DNA from 3 places in the Brotonthovivens ammoniilytica genome. Region 2 is predicted to be linked to each of the others. Evidence: predicted binding sites of a transcription regulator. Region 2 holds the regulator's gene; each other region holds the start of a gene.
What was found. Region 2 encodes Rex, which represses fermentation and respiration genes when NADH is low (regulators of the CRP and FNR family bind a similar motif). Its sites were predicted from a motif close to ATTGTTAANTANTTAACAAT; they were not measured.
Positions count from the first base shown of each region.

Region 1: gap (type I glyceraldehyde-3-phosphate dehydrogenase) is a predicted target of Rex. The motif match lies at 2,205-2,224, and genes of this name have one in related genera.
Region 3: OCV88_RS03030 (DRTGG domain-containing protein) is a predicted target of Rex. The motif match lies at 1,810-1,829, and genes of this name have one in related genera.

Region 1 is NZ_JAOQJQ010000001.1:85,822-92,895, reverse strand. Features, by position in the region: gene OCV88_RS00465 (phosphoglycerate kinase) at 1-829, opposite strand, end outside; gene gap (type I glyceraldehyde-3-phosphate dehydrogenase) at 1,046-2,059, opposite strand; gene OCV88_RS00455 (histidinol-phosphatase HisJ family protein) at 2,410-3,210, shown strand; gene OCV88_RS00450 (histidinol-phosphatase HisJ family protein) at 3,257-4,054, opposite strand; gene OCV88_RS00445 (cupin domain-containing protein) at 4,247-4,471, opposite strand; gene OCV88_RS00440 (1-propanol dehydrogenase PduQ) at 4,493-5,599, opposite strand; gene OCV88_RS00435 (EutP/PduV family microcompartment system protein) at 5,612-6,046, opposite strand; gene eutS (ethanolamine utilization microcompartment protein EutS) at 6,060-6,404, opposite strand; gene OCV88_RS00425 (BMC domain-containing protein) at 6,454-6,999, opposite strand; gene OCV88_RS00420 (4Fe-4S dicluster domain-containing protein) at 7,011-7,074, opposite strand, start outside.
Region 2 is NZ_JAOQJQ010000001.1:494,935-502,008, forward strand. Features, by position in the region: gene OCV88_RS02245 (beta/alpha barrel domain-containing protein) at 1-98, shown strand, start outside; gene OCV88_RS02250 (GntR family transcriptional regulator) at 117-788, shown strand; gene OCV88_RS02255 (NADP-dependent isocitrate dehydrogenase) at 804-2,012, shown strand; gene OCV88_RS02260 (ABC-F family ATP-binding cassette domain-containing protein) at 2,097-4,016, shown strand; gene OCV88_RS02265 (redox-sensing transcriptional repressor Rex) at 4,200-4,835, shown strand; gene OCV88_RS02270 (NAD(P)H-hydrate dehydratase) at 4,954-6,465, shown strand; gene alr (alanine racemase) at 6,452-7,074, shown strand, end outside.
Region 3 is NZ_JAOQJQ010000001.1:659,536-666,609, forward strand. Features, by position in the region: gene nuoF (NADH-quinone oxidoreductase subunit NuoF) at 1-197, opposite strand, end outside; gene OCV88_RS03015 ((2Fe-2S) ferredoxin domain-containing protein) at 216-590, opposite strand; gene OCV88_RS03020 (ATP-binding protein) at 604-1,161, opposite strand; gene OCV88_RS03025 (NADH-quinone oxidoreductase subunit NuoE family protein) at 1,161-1,637, opposite strand; gene OCV88_RS03030 (DRTGG domain-containing protein) at 1,970-2,329, shown strand; gene OCV88_RS03035 (ATP-binding protein) at 2,319-2,741, shown strand; gene OCV88_RS03040 ([Fe-Fe] hydrogenase large subunit C-terminal domain-containing protein) at 2,767-4,098, shown strand; gene OCV88_RS03045 (hypothetical protein) at 4,067-4,417, shown strand; gene OCV88_RS03050 (PHP domain-containing protein) at 4,401-5,114, shown strand; gene OCV88_RS03055 (glutamate-5-semialdehyde dehydrogenase) at 5,367-6,611, opposite strand; gene OCV88_RS03060 (5-formyltetrahydrofolate cyclo-ligase) at 6,708-7,074, opposite strand, start outside.

The sequences.
Region 1 (7,074 bases), 410 kb from region 2:
GGAATACTGCCGCAATGGCTGTGTCTTCCGGCAGAAGCAGTTTCTTTCCAAGCTTCTCTGCCTTCTCCATCATTTCTTTACAATAGTCGATTTTTGTATCGTCTACCAAAGATGCTCCCGTCTCATAGCCCTTTGCTTTTAAGAAGGTATAAGCCATGCCGCCGCCGATAATCAGCGTATCGCATTTCTCCAGAAGGTTTGAAATTACGTTTAATTTGTCAGCTACTTTTGCGCCGCCCAGGATTGCAACAAATGGCCTCTGAGGATTATTAACTGCATTGCCCAGGAAATCAATTTCTTTCTGCATCAGGTAGCCTACCACTGCTGTATCCACAAGCTGTGCCACCCCGACATTGGAGCAGTGTGCCCGGTGTGCGGTACCGAAGGCATCGTTTACAAATACATCGCAAAGAGACGCCAGATCTTTACTGAATGCTTCTCCGTTTTTAGTTTCCTCTGCACGGTAACGTGTATTTTCAAGCAAAACAACGTCTCCGTCTTTCATTGCATCCACTGCTGCTTTTGCATTTGCACCTACGACTTCCGGATCTGCCGCAAACTTTACTTCCTGTCCCAGAAGCTCTGAAAGGCGTACTGCCACCGGCGCCAATGACAATTCCGGCTTTGGCTCTCCCTTTGGCTTTCCAAGATGGGAACAAAGAATTACTTTTCCTCCGTCAGCCATGAGTTTTTTAATTGTGGGAAGAGCTGCAACAAGACGGTTTTCGTCTGTGATCTTTCCCTCCTTTAAAGGTACGTTAAAATCACATCTGCAAAGCACTTTTAATCCCTTTACATTAATATCGTCAATTGATTTTTTATTTAACATGAAATTCCTCCTAAAAAAGAATGTGTCTCGGCACATTCCCGCGCCGAGGGCGGTGGTTTACGACAAGTTTCATCTTTGTGCCAGTGTGCCTCCTCACATAGCGTTTTATACAGCTAGAAACAACATTTCCTGTTGTATAAAAAAGAGGCCCGGCCCTCTTTAGGCCGGACCTCAAGCTTGTCTACCATATTGTCCTTTTATGGTTATTAAAACAGATTATGCTAACTCAGCAAAGTATTTAATTGTACGAACCATCTGGCTTGTATAACTGTTTTCATTGTCATACCAGGAAACAACCTGAACCTGTGTAGTTCCGTTGTCTAATGGAAGCACCATTGTCTGTGTTGCATCGAATAAGGAACCATATCTCATACCTACAATATCGGAAGATACGATTTCATCTGTATTGTATCCGAAAGATTCATCGGAAGCTGCTTTCATTGCTGCATTGATATCATCAACTGTTACGTTTCCTTCTACAACAGCATTTAAAATAGTTGTAGAACCTGTTGGTGTAGGAACACGCTGAGCTGCACCGATTAATTTACCTGATAATTCAGGAATAACAAGTCCGATTGCTTTTGCTGCACCGGTGCTGTTTGGAACAATATTTACAGCTGCTGCACGGGATCTTCTTAAATCACCTTTTCTCTGTGGTCCATCAAGTGTCATCTGATCGCCTGTGTAAGCGTGGATGGTACACATAATACCGGATTTGATTGGTGCAAGATCATTTAAAGCTTTTGTCATTGGTGCAAGGCAGTTAGTGGTACAAGAAGCTGCTGAGATAATTGTGTCGTCAGCTTTCAGTGTTTCATGATTAACGTTGAAAACAACCGTTGGAAGATCATTTCCTGCCGGCGCTGAGATAACAACCTTTTTAGCACCTGCATTGATATGAGCCTGAGCTTTTGCTTTTGATGTATAAAATCCGGAGCACTCTAGTACAACATCTACGTCTAATGCTCCCCATGGGCAGTTGTTTGCGTCTGGTTCTGCATAAATTTTAATTTCTTTTCCATCAACTGTGATAGAATCTTCACCGGCAGTTACTGTGTCTGCTTTCTCATATTTACCCTGTGAAGAATCGTATTTTAATAAATGAGCAAGCATCTTCGGGCTTGTCAGATCATTGATTGCCACGATTTCATAACCTTCTGCTCCAAACATCTGTCTGAATGCAAGACGACCGATACGTCCAAAACCATTAATTGCTACTTTTACTGCCATGTTTCATTCCTCCTAGAATTAGAATTTTGAATGTTTTATTTGTCTGAGCAGTCACTTTTAAAATCTTTTGGAGTGATTACCCATCTGAAACTATTGTAACGAATTTAAACTATAAATTCAATAGATTTTAATCGTTACTTTTAACTTTGTTAATTTTTTCACTATATGTTCTTTTCTGCCTATATTTTCAATCATTTTTTACAATCAAAAAAATAGCCTTCATCCAGTTTTTGACAAATCCGTCAGTGTCACTTATGATAATATGTGAAATATATCCAAATATTATACTTGTATCAGAAAAAATACTTCGTTATTTCAGAACATTTTTACGAAAACAGGAGGTAACCTTTATGCTGTGGGACACGCATATGCACACGAACTTTTCCGGAGACAGCGACGCTGCCCCGGAGCTTATGATTCATCAGGCACTAAAGCTTGGTCTTTCCGGTATCTGTATTACCGATCATCTGGACTATGATTATCCAAAGGAGCCGGAGCTGTTTTTACTCTCTCTTGATGAATATGCAGAGTGTCTGCCCCGGCTGAAACAAAAATATAAAAGTCAGATTACAATCGGATTCGGTATCGAAATCGGTCTGCAGCCTCATCTGGCCCAAATACACAGTCAGATTACTGCTTCCAATACGTTTGATTTTGTCATTGCCTCCTCGCATACTGCCCAGGGGATGGACCCATACTACTGCGAATACTTTTCCGGAATCAGCCAGGAGGAAGCATATATAAAATATTTCTCTTCCATCCTGGAAAACCTATCCTGCTTCAGCGACTTTGACGTCTATGGACATCTGGATTACGTCACAAGGTATGGAAATCCGCCGGTACCGGCATATACTTATCCTTCCTGCCAAAAACTCATTGACGATATCCTGAAAAAACTAATTTCTATGGAAAAAGGCCTGGAAATAAATACAGGCGGGTTTTCTTCCGCCTGCAGACAGGAAAATCCTCATCGGGAAATACTGAAACGATATTATGAGCTGGGCGGCCGTATCATCACCGCCGGTTCTGATGCACATTCACCGGAAGAAATTGCCCGGAATTTTCACAGAGCCGGCAAACTTCTGCAGGACTGCGGATTTAAGGAATACTGTTATTTCGCAAAACGGTCGCCGGTATTCCTTCCCCTTTGACCTATCTGTTCTGTACAGACTGACAAAGATATGTTGAGCTGCCGGATCAAAGCTTTACAAATTCAGGCCTGCGCTCTTTAAAATAAGTATAATAAGAAAAACCGCAGGATTTCAGGATATTCTGTGCTTTTGTAAATTCATAAGAAAAATATTCCGGACTGTGGGCATCTGATCCGATGGTTATAATTTCTCCCCCCAGCTCATGATAACGTTCCAGCACGTCTTCATGGGGGGACGGGTGCCCAAGGCCATACCGGAATCCGCTGGTGTTAATCTCCAGTCCGATTCCATGATCAATCAGATACTTTAATATTTCATCTATAATGTCTTTGTGCTTTGCATAAGTATAAAAACGATTCCGGTTTGGACCGTACCGCACCACATAGTCAAGATGTCCAAGCACATCACAGTCAGAAAACGCCTGTACATTCTGATATACACATTCAAAATATTCCTCATATGCGTCCTTTTCCGTCCGATTCAAGAAGAAGTCCGGGTAATAAGGATCTATCCGGTTAACAATATGTGTAGACCCAATAATAAAATCAAAAGAATACTTAGACAGCAGCTGCTCAAACCGCGCCTTAAGATGGGGCTGCAGACCAAGCTCCACTCCGATATTCAATATGATTTCAGAAGCATATTTTTCTTTCAGCCGGCCCAGTGTTTTAAAATACTGATCCACATCCAAGTGAAACTGGCCCCCCGGATAGTCATACTCCAGATGATCCGTAAAGCAGATATAGCGGAAACGCTTATGAATTGCCTGCTTAATCATCTCTTCCGGATCCGCCTGACTGTCTGAAGAAAAAGAAGAATGCATATGAGAATCAATTATAATCATTTTTATTTCCTTTCATAGTATCCTCAGTTAACCTGTATGTATCAACTGCTGATTACTTCTCAATTACAAAATTTCTTTCCTTAATCGACTATACAATATTCTCACCAAAAAAGAAAGTATTCACTGACATAAAAAGTATCCCCATAAAACACATTTTTGTGCCTGACTATAGGGATACTTCCTTTCGTATTTCTATTCAGTTGTATTTGCCCAGTCAGCCGGATATGTAATATACAGAAATCTAGCATGTTCCTCCACCTGAAACTGTATGGAAGAACCATGAGGAATCAGTATAATTTCTCCTGGTCCCGCCGTCACTTTCTTTCCGTTTTTAATAATTGACAGCGTTCCTTCTATTATATAATCAATTTCATCATAATTCAGCGTCCAGTCGAATGTAGTGTGATCCATTTCCATATTATGTACCTCTTTTATCTGTTATACCAGTTTTGCAAAAATCTGTTCAATCTCCGCCAGAACCGGCTTTCTCGGGTTTGTTTCCGTACATGGATCCTTCAGTGCAGTTTCTGCCATTTCAGGTACCGCATCCAGAAATTCCTTTCTTGAAATACCAAGAGAAGTAACTTTTTCCGGAATACCAATCTTATCCCTCAGCTGTTTTACTTTTCTGGAAAGATTTAATGCAGCTGTTTTTCCGGTTGGACTTGAAATCCCCAGAACTGACGCTGCCTTTGTATACCGTTCCGCCGCCGTTTCCGCATTATAAGCGATAATATGGGAAAGCAGCATGGCGTTGCTTCTTCCGTGTGAAATATGAAATTTTGCCCCCAGGGCATGTGCCATTCCATGACACAGTCCAAGTGAAGTGCTGTTGAATGCAACGCCCGCCATGCAGGATGCATTGTGCACCCGTTCTCTCGCATCCTGGTTTTCTCCATTTTTCACTGCAGTTTCCAGATAATCAAAAATCAGTTTCACCGCTTTTTCTGCAAATGCATCGCCAAAATCGCAGGCTTTCTCTGAGGCACAGGCTTCCAGAGCATGTGTCAGCACATCCATTCCTGTATCTGCTGTAACTGCTGCCGGGACGCTGACTACCAGCTCAGGGTCAAGCAGTGCCACATCCGGTACCATTGCATCATCCCGCAGCGGATATTTCACATTTTTTTCTCTGTCTGTGATCACTGAAAATGATGTAACCTCACTGCCGGTTCCGCTTGTTGTTGGAATGGCAATAAGACATTTCTTTTTCTCACTGGTTCCCTGTTCGTAAATATAGCGGACTGCTTTTGCGGTATCAATGGCAGATCCCCCTCCCAGGGCAATTAACGTATCCGGGGCAAAGGCTGTCATATGTCCAATTCCTTTTGTCACCACATGGATATCCGGATCAGGAACAACTTCAGAAAAAATCTCATATACTGCCTGCTGTCTGTCAAGGCAGTCCGTAATCCTTTTCACCATACCGGATTCTGCCATAAACGGGTCACAAATGATAAATGCCCGCCGTATCTGAAAATCCTTTAAATGTTCAAGGGCGGATTTACCCATATATACTTTTGTTTTCATTATAAACTGTTCCATTTGCTGCCTCCGTTACTGCATATCCAGATATTCTTTGACTTCCTCAATACCCGTTCTCTGTGTATTACTGATCTCAAATATTTTTTCACATCCTGCCATTTCCAGCAGTTCTCTTGCACCAGAAATCTGTTTTTCATCTTCTGCCAGATCTGTTTTCGTTACAAGACCGATGGTTGTTTTCCCAAACATACTTGCGAAAGCCGGCGCAAAAATACTCTGTTCATTGGTGCAGTCCTGCAGAAGTACAATCAGATCCGCATCCACGCTGCTGACGATCAGCGCTTTATACAGCGCCCGGTTCTCAACATATTCTCCCGGCGTATCAATGGCATTGTTTACAATTTCAATTGCCTGGGTTTTTTTATACTCGATAGCCCAGTCATTGATAGCCTGACAAAAACTTGTTTTTCCGGCTCCGCTTCTTCCTACTAGCATTATTTTCTTCATAATTTAAGCCTCATCAGGTTTTTGTAATTTCGGTAGAAGAAAAGGCCAGAATACTTCCAAGAGTTTCAAGTACAGCTGATAATGCAGCCTCAACACTTTCCACATCTCCGTTCACCACTACAGAACCGCTGAAGCGGTCCACAAATGCGATAGACACTCCCGCTGCTTTGGTGGCTACATCCGCAGCGATAATAGCCGCCTCACTGGGGGTAATGGTCAGAATACCGATTGCTCCCCGGTGGTCTGAGGGGATACCCAGTTTCTTATATAAATCCTCTTCCGGATTTGCTATGACATGAGCCAGTGTCACCTGTTTACCAGGGACAAACTCCTGTATGATCCTCTGCTTTTCTTCCATACCTTTATTTCCTCATTTCTGTTCTTATGCTGCAAATTTTAATCAGGTTTTAATACAGACTCTTAAACAGCTCCACATCCGGACTTGGAATCACAACCCGGCTGACCAGCATTCCGGATTCTTCTGCCTGAGCCGCCGCTGCGTCCACTCCGGCTTCTACCGCTGCCACATCTCCTGTTAATGTTACAAATGATTTGCCTCCGATTCCGGTTCCAAGCCGTACTTCCAGCAGCGTTACCTCCGCTGCTTTCGCTGCGGCATCCGCTCCCAGAATAGATGCTGTAACACTAAAATATTCTACAATCCCCACTGCGTTCATCTGTTCCGGTAATGTAGACATATTCACAGCTTCAATTACCTGGGGATGAACACGGGGAATCACCAGGCTGTCTACCACACAGCCATCTGCAATCTGAACTCCTGCATCTACGGAAGACTGTACTGCAGCTACTTCCCCGGAAACAAGAACATGATATTTTCCCGGACAGCTTGCTTTGGCGCTGATCAGAGAAACTTCCGCCGCTTTTAGCATTGCATCCGCTGCTTCGATTCCTTTTGCAATACTGTTTAATTCTAAAAATCCGATTGTCTCCATTTTTCCACCCCTTATGCTTTCTTAACTGTCACAGATGTATCTGCTTTTGTAACTACTCCTGAAATACCGCAGTAA
Region 2 (7,074 bases):
ATCAGCAGTATGATGACGGACGTGTCACTGTTCTGACAGATGATGAACTGGTTTCGGAAATAACCAGATGTTGTCAGAAACTAAACTACGTGTTATAAATAGGGGAGGGATTTTTCATGAATGAGGATAAATATTCTTTGAGTGCCAGAGTTTTTAACCAGCTTCAGGAGGATATTCTTTCCGGAAAATATAAAAAAGATGAAGAATTGAAAGAAAAGGCGCTGGGAGAAGAATACGGCGTCAGCCGGACACCGGTGAGAGAAGCTCTGCGCCAGCTGGAGCTTGAGGGACTGGTATCCATGATTCCCAACAAAGGGGCAAAGGTAGTGGGATTTACTCCCCAGGATATTTACGATATTTATGAGATCCGCTCTATGCTGGAGGGGCTTTGCGCCAGAAGGGCAGCAAAAAATGCTGCACCTGATCTGATTGCTGAGCTTGAGGAAATTATTTATCTGACAGATTTTCACGCAAAAAGAGGTCATGGAAAGCAGGTGTTTGAGCTGGATAACAAATTCCATGAGAAGCTGTATGAGGCCTGTGGCAGTAAAATACTGGCAAATCTGCTGCATGATTATCATCATTATGTACAAAGTGTGCGTAAAATATCTCTGACATCTCAGGAGCGTTCTGTAAAATCTACTGCGGAGCATGGGGCCATTGTAGAAGCCATCAAAGAACATAATGAAGAAAAAGCGCAGCGCCTGGCAAATAACCACATCATGAATACAATGAAAAATATTGAGTATTACGGATGGGAAAATATTGCAAAAACAGAAGGACAATAAGGAGGATATTTTCAAATGGACAAAATTAAAATGACAACACCACTGGTGGAGATGGACGGAGATGAAATGACAAGAATTCTCTGGCAGTATATTAAAGATGAACTGTTACATCCATTTATTGATTTAAAGACAGAATATTATGACCTTGGACTGGAATGCAGAAATCAGACTGATGATCAGGTAACCTTTGATTCTGCAAATGCAACTTTAAAATACGGAGTTGCTGTAAAATGTGCTACCATTACACCAAACGCTGCACGTATGGACGAATATGATCTGAAGGAAATGTGGAAAAGCCCAAATGGTACCATTCGTGCTATTTTAGACGGGACAGTTTTCCGTGCGCCTATTAAAGTAAAAGGGATTGAGCCCTGTGTAAAAAACTGGAAGAAACCAATTACCATTGCCCGTCACGCATATGGTGATGTGTATAAAGCTTCCGAAATGAAAATTCCGGGCGCAGGAAAAGCAGAATTGGTTTATACAGCGGAAGATGGAACTGAGACGAGAGAACTAATCCATGATTTTACTGGAGCAGGTATTATTCAGGGACAGCACAATCTCTGCAATTCCATTGAAAGCTTTGCAAGAAGCTGTTTTAATTATGCGTTAGATACAAAACAGGATCTGTGGTTTGCAACGAAAGATACCATTTCCAAAAAATACGATCATACATTTAAAGATATTTTCCAGGAAATTTATGATAAAGAATATGATGAAAAATTCAAAGCGGCAGGTATTGAATATTTCTATACGCTGATTGATGATGCAGTTGCCCGTGTGATGAAGTCAGAAGGCGGTTATATCTGGGCATGTAAAAACTATGACGGTGATGTTATGAGTGATATGATTTCCTCGGCATTCGGTTCTCTGGCTATGATGACTTCTGTATTAGTATCTCCATCCGGAGTTTATGAATATGAAGCTGCTCACGGAACCGTACAGCGGCATTATTATAAACACCTAAAAGGTGAAGAAACATCTACAAACTCGGTAGCAACTATTTTTGCCTGGACGGGAGCCCTTAGAAAACGAGGGGAGCTTGACAATCTTAAAGAGTTAAGCGCTTTTGCAGATAAACTAGAACAGGCCTGCATAGATACTATTGAGAGCGGCAGTATGACAAAGGATCTTGCTTTGATTACGGAAATTGAACATCCAACAGTATTAAACAGTCTGGACTTTATAAAAGCAATCCGTACAAAATTAGAAGCATTATTATAAAAATGTATAAAACAGGCTCTAAAGCATCTGCTTTAGAGCTTCCTGTCTGTCTGCCAGAGCACATTCTGATTTAGGGGGACAAGTATGATATTATCCTGTCAAAACATTTGTAAATCTTTTGGTGTGGAAGATGTTTTGAAAAATGTTTCATTTGGAATTGAAGAATATGGAAAGGCGGCAATCGTAGGTGTGAATGGCGCCGGAAAATCCACACTTTTAAAAATTATTATGAACGAAATGTCCGCCGACGGCGGCAGCGTAATTCTGGCAAAAGGGAAAACCATCGGTTACCTGGCTCAGCATCAGGATATTTCCGGTGACAGGACCATATATGAAGAAGTGCTGGAAGGAAAACAGTATGTAATTTCTCTGGAGGCAAAAATCAGGGAAATGGAAGAGGCCATGAATCATTTCAAGGGCCGGGAGCTGGAAGAACATATGGAAGCTTACCATAAAGTGCTTCATGAATTTGAGGCTTTGGATGGGTATGCATATCAGAGCGAAGTATCCGGAGTTTTAAAAGGTCTTGGATTTGCAGAGGAAGAATTTACAAAACATATGGATGAGCTTTCCGGAGGGCAGAAAACCCGTGTATCACTGGCAAAGCTTCTGGTAACAAAGCCTGATATCATTCTTCTGGATGAGCCTACCAATCATCTGGACATTGGGTCTATTACCTGGCTGGAATCTTTTTTGATGAACTATAAGGGCGCTGTTGTAATTGTAGCTCATGACCGGTATTTTCTGGACCGGATTGTTACAAAGGTAGTGGAAATCAGTATGCATCAGTCCATGGTTTTTCAGGGGAATTACAGTGCGTATGCACAAAAAAAGCAGCAGGTGCGGGATGCACAGCTAAAAGCATACATGAATCAGCAGCGGGAAATTAAGCATCAGGAAGAAGTGATTGCAAAACTGAAATCCTATAACCGGGAAAAATTTGTAAAACGGGCGGAAAGCAGGGAAAAACAGCTGGAAAAAATAGAAGTGCTGGAACGTCCAAAAGAGGAGCATACGGAAATGAATCTCTCTTTGACCCCTGAAATTATCAGCGGCAATGATGTGCTGACAGTTGCGGGACTGGCAAAATCCTATGACGGAGCAGAGCTGTTTTCTGATATTGATTTTGAGATCAAACGCGGGGAGCGTGTGGCGCTGATTGGACAGAACGGAACTGGAAAAACAACCATTTTAAAGATTTTGAATGGTATGGTATCTGCAGATGCCGGTGAGTTTAAACTGGGTTCTAGAGTAAAAGTTGGATATTATGATCAGGAACATCAGGTACTTCATATGGATAAAACGGTATTTTCTGAGATTTCAGATGCGTATCCCAAGCTCACAGAGACGAGGATCCGGACCCTTTTGGCAGCTTTTTTATTTACCGGAGATGATGTTTATAAGCGGATCTTGGATTTAAGCGGTGGTGAGCGGGGGCGGGTATCCCTGGCAAAGCTGATGCTGTCTGAAGCAAATTTTTTGATTTTAGATGAGCCTACCAACCATCTGGATATTACTTCCAAGGAAATTTTAGAATCTGCGTTAAACCAGTATGAAGGCACGGTATTGTTTGTGTCTCATGATCGTTATTTTATAAACAAAACAGCTACCCGGATTTTAAATCTTACCGGAAAAATGGTGATTAATTATATTGGAAATTATGATTACTATCTGGAAAAGAAAGAGACGCTAGAACAGGTATATCTAAAAGAAGATACCGGCACAGCGGCAGCACAAAGCGGAGAATCCACCGGAAAAACAGACTGGAAGCAGCAAAAGGAGGAGCAGGCCCGCATAAGAAAAAGGGAAAACGAAATAAAAAAACTAGAAGAACAGATCGAAATCCTGGAGCAGCAGATTGCTGATATAGATGAAGCATTCTGTGATCCTGCCAATGCTTCCAATTCAGCAAAGCTTGGAGAACTCCAGAAAAAGCGGGACGAATTAGAGCTGAAACTGAATGAATGCTATGAAAACTGGGAAAGACTGTCTGAACAGGAATAAGCCTGTCAGTGATTTTTTGTGTGGAATTTTTCTTTCTGATCTGTCAAAAATGGAATGAATACAGACTATTTCTGGATTGATAAAAAATTGACAATAAATAAAAAACACTTTATAATACAATCATCTGAAACAAGAAAAGTATAACGAGTGGGAACAGACTTTCAGATAAGGGAGGAAATAACGTTGCAGAAAACAATATCGCAGGCAGTGATCCGGAGAATGCCGCGCTATTACCGCTATCTTGGTGAGTTAATTGACGCCGGTGTGGAGCGGATTTCGTCCAATGAACTCAGCAGCAGAATGAAGGTGACAGCGTCACAGATCAGACAGGATCTGAACAATTTTGGAGGATTCGGACAGCAGGGATATGGATATAACGTAAAATATCTGTACGAAGAAATTGGAAAAATTCTGGGACTTGACTGTCAGCATAATATTATTGTAGTAGGCGCAGGAAATCTTGGGCAGGCTCTTGCTAACTATGTGAAATTTGAGAAACGGGGATTTGTGATCACCGGTTTATTTGATATCAATCCGGCGCTGGCGGGTTTATCCGTTCGGGGGATTGAAATACATATGATGGATGAGCTAGAGGAGTTTGTTAAAAACCACAGAGTAGACATTGCGGCTCTTACAATGCCTAAAGAAAAGGCGGAAGCCTGTGCAGACCGTCTTGTGGAACTTGGGATTTCGGCAATCTGGAACTTTGCCCATCTGGACCTGGAGCTTCCGGAGGATGTGGTTGTAGAAAATGTTCATCTTTCTGACAGCTTGATGCAGCTGTCCTACAATATTGTCAGCAGACGGAACAGAGTATAAAAATATTTGTTTCTATTTTCATAAACAACAACGAAGCACAAAAACGCTTTGCCTTTTTCTGGCAGAGCGTTTATTGTATAGATAAGAATTTTTCGAAAATCGTCTGAGAGGGAATGGTATGAAATATTTATTAAACAGCAGGGAAATGAAGGCCTGCGATACAGGGACTATTGAGTATTTCGGCGTTTTGTCAGCTGTGTTAATGGAGCGTGCGGCGTTAAGTGTTATAGAGGAACTTGAGAACATCAAACTGGAATTTCAAACATGCCTGGTTGTCTGCGGAAGCGGAAACAATGGAGGAGATGGATTTGCCATTGCAAGATTATTGTATTTAAAAGGATATGATGTCTGTATTTTGTTTTATGGTTCGGAGGAGAAAGCCACGGAGGAGACCAGGCGGCAGATTGGCATTGTAAAAAAGTATAAGATACCGATTGTTTCTGAACTGCCCAAAGAATCTTACGATCTTGTAATTGACAGTCTCTTTGGTATTGGTCTTGCACGCAATCTGGAAGGACGTTATTATGAGCTGATTTTGCAGTTAAACCAGATGACGGGGGTTAAAATGGCGGTGGATATCCCTTCCGGTATCAATGCTGATAATGGGCAGATCATGGGGACTGCTTTCCGGGCAGATGTTACGGTTACCTTTGGATTTGCAAAAATCGGTCAGATTCTCTATCCGGGGGCACAGTATACAGGACGGCTGGCTGTGAAAGATATTGGAATTGACACTTATGGTTTTTTGGGAAGTTTTCCCAAAGTCAAAACATTAGGGCAGGAAGATTTAAGGATGGTGCCAAGGCGCCCGAAGGATGGAAATAAAGGAACCTTTGGTAAAATACTTATTATGGCAGGAAGCATTGATATGGCAGGAGCCGGCGTGCTGTCTGCCAGAGCCGCATATGCCGCCGGCGGAGGACTTGTGCGGATTTTTACTCCCAAGGAAAACCGGACAATTATGCAGACATTGGTTCCGGAGGCGGTTCTTACAACCTATGATACAAGAGCTGATGAAACAGAAAAAATAATAAGCTGTCTTGACTGGGCGGATGTAATTGTACTGGGACCAGGAATTGGAACCGGAGTGTTTTCAAAAAAAATGACGGAAACAGTGTTGAAGTACACAGAAAAAACGTGTATCGTGGATGCGGATGCTTTGAATCTAATGGCAGAAAATAAAGATATATTGAATACAACCGGGGCAGACCTGATTATAACGCCTCATCTGGGGGAAATGTCCCGTCTTGCAGGAATGACTGTGGCAGAAATCAAAGAAGATCTTTTGGGTACAGCCAGAAAATTTTCGGAGACATATCATATCATCACTGTTATAAAGGATGTCAGAACGATTACGGTTTTAAAGGATGGTACGGCCTATTTGAATCAGAGCGGGAACTCCGGTATGGCTGTGGCAGGATCCGGTGACGTACTTACAGGAGTGATAGCCGCGCTGGCAGCTCAGGGCTGTCCGCCGCGGATTGCTGCCCCTCTGGGGGTTTATATTCATGGACTGTCCGGGGATTTGAAAAAATCGGAGAAAGGGGAATATGGACTGCTTGCTTCGGATTTAACTGAAGGGGTCAGTCTGGTGTTGAAAGAAGGAATCAAAGAAAATGAAACATTATAAACGTGTATATGCCAGAATTGATCTGGATATGTTTGAACATAATTTGAGGGAAATTAAAAAAAATTTAAAGCCCGGTACAAAAATTACTGCTGTTATAAAGATGGATGCCTATGGACATGGGGCGGTTCCTCTGGCACAGCTGATGGAGCACATGGATGAGATCTGGGGGTATGCAGTTGCAACTGTTGATGAAGCGCAGATTCTAAGAAACCACCAGTTAAAAAAGCCTGTTCTTGTACTTGGCTATACTTTCCCGGAGCAGTATCCGCTGATGATAGAGCACGATATACGTCCCACGGTATTTTCTATGGAGATGGCACAGGAGCTTTCAAAAGCTGCGTCTTTTGCGGGCCGGGATGTGCGGGTTCATATAAAACTGGATACCGGTATGAGCAGAATCGGATATCAGATTACAAAAGAAGCAGCAGATGAGATTGCACAGATTGGGAAGCTTCCGCATATACTACTTGAGGGTATGTTTACGCATTTTTCCAAGGCCGATGAAAAAGATAAATCTTTTACCAGATTTCAATTCTCAGAATATAAAAAAATGGATGCCATGTTAAAAGAAAGAAACGTTATCATACCGGTTCTTCATGCATCTAACAG
Region 3 (7,074 bases), 160 kb from region 2:
GAGTAAAAGATTGCTTCCGGATAGACCACCATAATAGGGCCCTCTTCGCACAGACCATGACAGCCTGTTTTTACTACTGCAACTTCATCCTGAAGTTTATGATTTTTTAACTCATTTTTTAATACCCGGATGATCTGCTGACTTCCCGATGAAGTACAACCAGTACCACCGCAGATTAATACATGTGAACGATACATAGTCACCAAACCTCCATTTTAAATATTTTCATCTGTGTGCAGCATATACTGATCCACAACCTGTCCCCGTATTACATGCTGCTCTAAAATATCAAGCGCTTTTTCCGGATTTACTTTTACATATGTAACTTTTTCTTTTCCCGGCTCATAGATCTCTACAATGGGTTCATACTGACATAACCCGATACAGCCGGTTTGAGATACTTTTACATGTTCAAGCTGGCGTTTCTGAACCTCATCTGATAATGTTGTCAGAACCGGTCTTGCACCGCTGGCGATTCCACAGGTAGCCATACCCACAACAACCCGGGTATCATTACTATTTTCAGAACGGAAACCAATGTTTCCCTGCATTTTTTCTCTGATCGCTCTTAATTCTTCCAGTGATTTCATAAAATCCTCCCTATCATTCATGGAATTTTGCATCTACTTCGTTTTTATTATCTTCTAAATATCCTTTGATAAATTCTCTTACATCTCCTTGAGAAAAGGAAACCCCTCCAAGAATTTCCCGCATCTGTCTGGTATCCAGTTCAAATCCCACGTCATCTATCTCATACCGGTAAATAAAATCCAGGTCCTCATAAGAGGTAACAAGCATTAGAATGGTATCTGAAATATTGCCCAGAGGCATACAGTCTATATGATTCAGATGGTATAACACAGATACGCAGGTTCCTGCTCCTGCCACAGAGTTCATAACAAAACTTCCTCCGGTACATTCCGCCGACTGTTTGATAAATGGAATCCCCAGCCCAACACGCCTTGTTGTCCTGGAGGTGTAAAACGGATCTGTAACCTTAGCAATCTGCTCAGCGCTCATACCGCAGCCATTATCTTTAATCTCAACAGAAAGTGTGTGCTCTGCAGACTTAATATGTAAAAAAATCTCAATAAGAGATGCCCCTGCGCGTATGGAGTTTTGCGCAATATCAAGAATATTTAAAGAAATTTCCGGCAGCATTATTCATATTTTGAGAGAATTCCATCAATCTCTTCCACTGTCAGACGTCCATATACTTCATCATTTATCATCATAACAGGTGCCAGTCCGCAGGCTCCAATACAGCGGCAGGCATCCAGTGAAAACTTTCCGTCAGATGTACATTCTCCTCCGGCAATTCCAAGTGTTTCCATTAACTTGTTGTAAATATCACCGGAACCTTTTACATAACAGGCAGTTCCAAGACAGACAGAAATTTTGTATTTTCCCTTTGGGAAAAGATTAAACTGAGAATAAAATGTTGCCACTCCATATATTTTTTCCAATGGAACATCCATTTCATCTGAAATTATTTTCTGTACCTCATACGGAAGATATCCGTATATATCCTGCGCCTTCTGCATAATCGGCATTAAAGATCCCTTATCATTTTTCAGCTCTTCGATAACCTGGCGCAGACTTTCCTCTTGCTCCTTTGTTCCATTAAATGGAACCATCTTTGTTTTTTCCAAAATTATCCCTCCTATTTCGTAGTGTACAAAAATTAATACACTATACGTATTATCCTATCATCATACTACACAACTTTCAATCGTGTATGCGAACAAAAATTGTCTATTTTTGCGCCCTCTTTTTGTTTAATTGTATTAATTCCCATACACTTGTATGTTTGTTATAAAAATAACAAATGTGTTTTGTTGAAAGTACACAATTTTTGTGCTATACTAAGCAATAAAATTTGTCTATAAATTGATTTCATGTATTTTATTTTTGTATCTACTCATTCCATATATAATTGAATGGTTACATATTTTCAAAGGAGAAGCTTATGCGCATTTGTGAAATCAAAACTATTGTAAACGCCAGCCTGCTTACGCCATCCGAAAATTCCGGGCTGAATATACAGTACGCCTTCAGCTCCGATATGATGAGTGATGTTTTGGCCTATGCCCAGCGGCATATGATGCTGATTACAGGTCTTGCCAATCCGCAGACTATACGCACTGCGGAGATGCTTGATATTGGCTGCGTATTATATGTCAGGGGAAAGAGACCTGCAGATACTGCCATTTCGCTGGCGGAGAAGCTTGGGATTACAGTACTTGGCACAGAGCTGACAATGTTTGAAACCAGCGGATTGCTTTATCAGGCTGGAATACGCGGAGGTAATATTAAAAATGGAAAATAAAATTCACTTTAAATATGAAGTAGACGGTGAGGATTTTACCCGGGCCGGGGAAGCCAGCAGCGATATCAAAAGTAAGTTAAAGCTGATGCAGATTCAGCCGGATATCGTCCGCAGAGTTGCCATCGCAATGTACGAGGGAGAAATTAATATGATCATCCATGCCAACGGGGGCGTCATTGATGTAGATGTATATCCGGAAAAGCTGACCATGATCTTAAAGGATTCCGGGCCCGGCATCAAAAATATTGAACAGGCTATGGAGGAAGGCTACTCCACCGCTCCCGACGAGATTGTAAGTCTGGGATTTGGCGCAGGCATGGGACTACCAAATATGAAACGGGCATCTGATGAAATGGATGTTTCCTCCACAGTGGGGGTGGGTACCACTGTTACAATGACAATTAATTTCTAAGTGTAAATAAGGGGATGTAACTTTCATGAATAAATTTTTTCACTCTGTCTATCTGAATGAAGAACGGTGCAGGGGATGTCTGAATTGTATTAAACGCTGCCCCACACAGGCAATCCGTGTACATAATGGGCGGGCGCATATTATGAGCGAATACTGCATCGACTGCGGGGAATGTATCCGCCGCTGTCCCCATCATGCAAAAATGACCAAGCATGACAGATTGGATATTTTAAGTCAGTATGAATACACGGTAGCTATACCGGCTCCTACACTATACAGCCAGTTTAACCATCTTTCTGATATTGATATTATTCTCACAGCACTGTTAGAGATGGGATTTGATGATGTGTTTGAAGTCAGCGGAGCAGCCGAACTTGTCTCAGAAGCCACAAGAAAATATATTCAGACTCACGAAAAACAGTGGCCGTTAATCAGCACTGCCTGTCCCACCATTGAAAGATTGATACGGGTTCGTTTTCCAAATCTCATTGATCATCTGCTGCCTATTCTACCGCCTATGGAAGCAGCCGCAATGCTGGCCCGCAAAAAGGCGCTCCGGGATTCCGGCCTGGTAAGCAGTCAGATTGGAATTATCTTCATTTCCCCCTGTCCCTCTAAGGCTACCTTTATCCGGGAACCTCTGGGGATAGAACACAGTCATGTGGACGCAGTGCTGTCAATCAAAGATATTTATCCAGAACTGCTCTCCCACATGAAAAATGCCGAAAAAAATGTCAAACCCCTTTCCATATCCGGCAAAATCGGTGTAGGCTGGGGAATCAGCGGCGGAGAAGCTGCCGGAACACTGATCAATAATTATCTTGCTGCCGACGGCATTGAAAATGTAATTCAGGTTTTAGAAGATCTAGAAGATGAAAAGTTTCAGGCCAGGCTGGCTTTTATTGAACTGACTGCCTGCAGCGGCGGCTGTGTGGGAGGGGTTCTGACCGTTGAAAATCCGTATATTGCAAAAGCAAAAATCAAACAGCTGAATAAATACATGCAGGTATCCAAATCCAGAGCCAGCAATTTTGAAGAAGACTTTTCACCAGAAGATATTTTCTGGAACAAAGCCGTGGATTTTGAACCGGTTTACCAATTAGGCTCAAATATGACGGAAAGCTTTGCAAAATTATCTGCTGTTGAACGTCTTTTAGAAGCTCTGCCGGGTCTTGACTGCGGGGCCTGCGGGGCCCCTACCTGCCGGGCACTTGCCGAAGACATTATTACAGGGAAAAATTCCGCCCAGGAGGAAGATTGTATTTATCTTATGAGAGATCAATACGATGCATTAAAAGCAAGTCCATTATTCAAGGAGGAAAAAAATGACCATACAGGAACTGATTGCAACAAATAAATTTGAAATAATTAATGAAGGAACAAATCTGCAGCGTACTTTAACAGAACCGTACTGCTGTGATCTTTTAAGTATAGCTATGGGAAACGCGCCTGCAGGATGTGCCTGGTGTACCGTAATGGGAAATATGAATACCCTGGCTGTAGCATCTTTGACAGAGGCCGGATGTGTAATTTTATGCGGAGCTGTCAATATTGATGAAAACATGAAGCTGAAGGCCCGCTCAGAAGGAATTACTCTTTTAAGAACCAAAGATGCCATCTTCCCTGCTGCTCTGTGGATCTATCAGCAGTTAAACCACCATGAAGATATCTTATGACTTTCACCTGCACTCCTGTCTGTCCCCCTGCGGCAGTGACGATATGACCCCTGCTAATATCGCCGGTATGGCATCTATTATCGGACTTAAGGCTATCGCTTTAACAGACCACAATACCTGCCGCAACTGCCCCGCCCTCACAGAGGCTGCAAAAGACTATGGCATCAGTGTGATTCCCGGAATGGAACTTTGTACAGAAGAAGAGGTGCATGTGCTCTGCTTTTTTTCATCTCTAAATCAGGCAATGGAGTTTGACCGGTTTGTATATGAAAAGCTTCCAGATATTCCAAATAACCCTATGCTTTTTGGAAATCAGCTGATTTATAATACAAAAGACCAGGCAGAGGGCGTACTGGATAAACTGCTGATTTCTGCAGTCCCCATTAGTTTCTCAGATCTTCCCGGTATTTTAAATGGGTTTGGAGGAATTATGATACCGGCACATATAGACAAACCATCCAACAGTCTCATCAGCAATCTGGGCTTTATTCCCCCGGACAGTACCTTTAAAACGGCAGAGCTTCATGATCTTCAAAAGAAAAGTACTTTTCAAAAATCCTATCCGTATCTGGAGGGATGCCGTATTTTATGTTCTTCTGATGCCCATTATCTAAATGACATCCACGAACCGGTTTACTGGATTGATATTCCCTCAAATAATACAGAGGAAATTTTTCGCTTCCTGTCGGGAGCATAATTTTTTTTTAAAAAAGAATCCTGCCACGGCAGGATTCTCCGCCTGCGGCGGGTCGCTCTTGCGACATGACTCCATTCCGCCGCAGTGCGATCATCAGCGGAGCGTTTTTTTTGACTCTATAGGAATCGGTATTTTTCAGCTTTATCACAACACAGTATTTCCTATAGAGTCAAAAAGAACATTTCCAAAAAAACTTAGAGCTGTTGAAGCCTTTGGTTTTGCCGGAAATGTTCTTTTTTTATTTTTATACTCTTATGGACGTATCTGGCCGTTTCCATAAATGATATATTTGGTAGTGGTAAGCGCTGTAAGTCCCATAGGACCTCTGGCATGAAGCTTTTGGGTGCTGATTCCAATTTCGGCTCCAAAACCAAATTCAAAACCGTCGGTAAACCGGGTGGATGCATTTACATAAACGGCTGCAGCATCCACTTCATCTAAAAACTGCTGAGCGTGATTATAATTATTGGTCACAATACATTCCGAATGTCCTGTATTATACCGGTTAATATGGTCAATTGCTTCATCAATGCCGGATACCGTTTTCATAGATATTTTATAATCCAGATACTCTCTTCCCCAGTCTTCTTCAGCTGCCGGTAAAATTCCCTCTGCCATTTCCGAAAGATAACTGTCTGCATAAATTTCCACCTGATGTTTCTGCAGTCTTTTGGTAAGCTCTGGCATAATCTGCGAAGCTACATTTTCATGAATCAAAAGTGATTCACAGGCATTGCAGACTCCTACTCTTTGAGTTTTTGCATTGATAATAATATCCGCAGCCATGGAAAGATCCGCTGATTCATCCACGTATACGTGACAGTTCCCAGTTCCTGTCTCAATCACCGGTATTGTTGAATTTTCCACAACAGAGCGGATCAGACCTGCACCGCCTCTTGGGATCAGCACATCTACATACTGATTCATTTTCATAAAATCCGCTGTTGTTTTTCTGTCTGTATCCGATATGATCTGAATAAAATCCGGATCCAGATTCTGCTGTTTTAATGTCTCCCGGATACAGGAAACAATGGCAAGATTACTGTGCAGTGCATCACTTCCACCCTTTAAAATAACTACATTACCTGCTTTAAAACAAAGTCCGAAAGCATCAGCAGTCACATTTGGGCGGGATTCATATATAATTCCGATTACCCCAAGAGGAACTCTTTTCTGCCCGATCATCAGACCGTTGGGACGTTTTTTCATCCCCAGCACTTCACCTATAGGATCCTCAAGACCTGCTATCTGCTTTAATCCTTCCGCAATCTGATCTATCCTGTCTTTGTTAAGTTTCAAACGGTCTACCAGCCCATCCGGCATCTGCTTTATGGCAGCATTCTTTAAGTCTTTTTCATTTTCTGCTAATATCACATCTGCATGTCTGCACAGCTCCCTGGCAATGGCTATCAGCGCCTGATCCTTCTGCGCGGTTTTGATTTTACAGATTTTTCGTTCTGCTTCTTTTGCTTTCTGGCAAATCTCCAACAACTGCATGGTCTTATACTCCTTTCTGTTGTTTCATACAAATATTTTTCTTTGAATAAATATTTATATTGTACCTTTTATCTGTCTTGTCTTTTGTTTCCTGTTTTATATCCGCCGGCTGGATACCAGCGCAATCAGATTTTTCTGGGTGCAAAGCATATCCATAACAAGGTCATGGGGCCCAGCCGGAATATGATCTACTAACGTTTCGTCATAAGCAACACCTATTTTAAGCTTACAGGAATGACATGAAAAATACCTGTCATAGTAACCTTTTCCATATCCAATGCGGTTTCCTGACAAATCAAAAGCAAGTCCCGGCACCAGAACAACTGCCTGGTCCCATACTGCTTCTATATCAGAAACAGGCTCCATAATCTGAAACGCCCCTTTTTGCAGCTGGCCGGACAGATCGCTCACCTCCACAAAACGCATCTTTTCACCAGATACCTTTGGCAATGCGATATGTTTT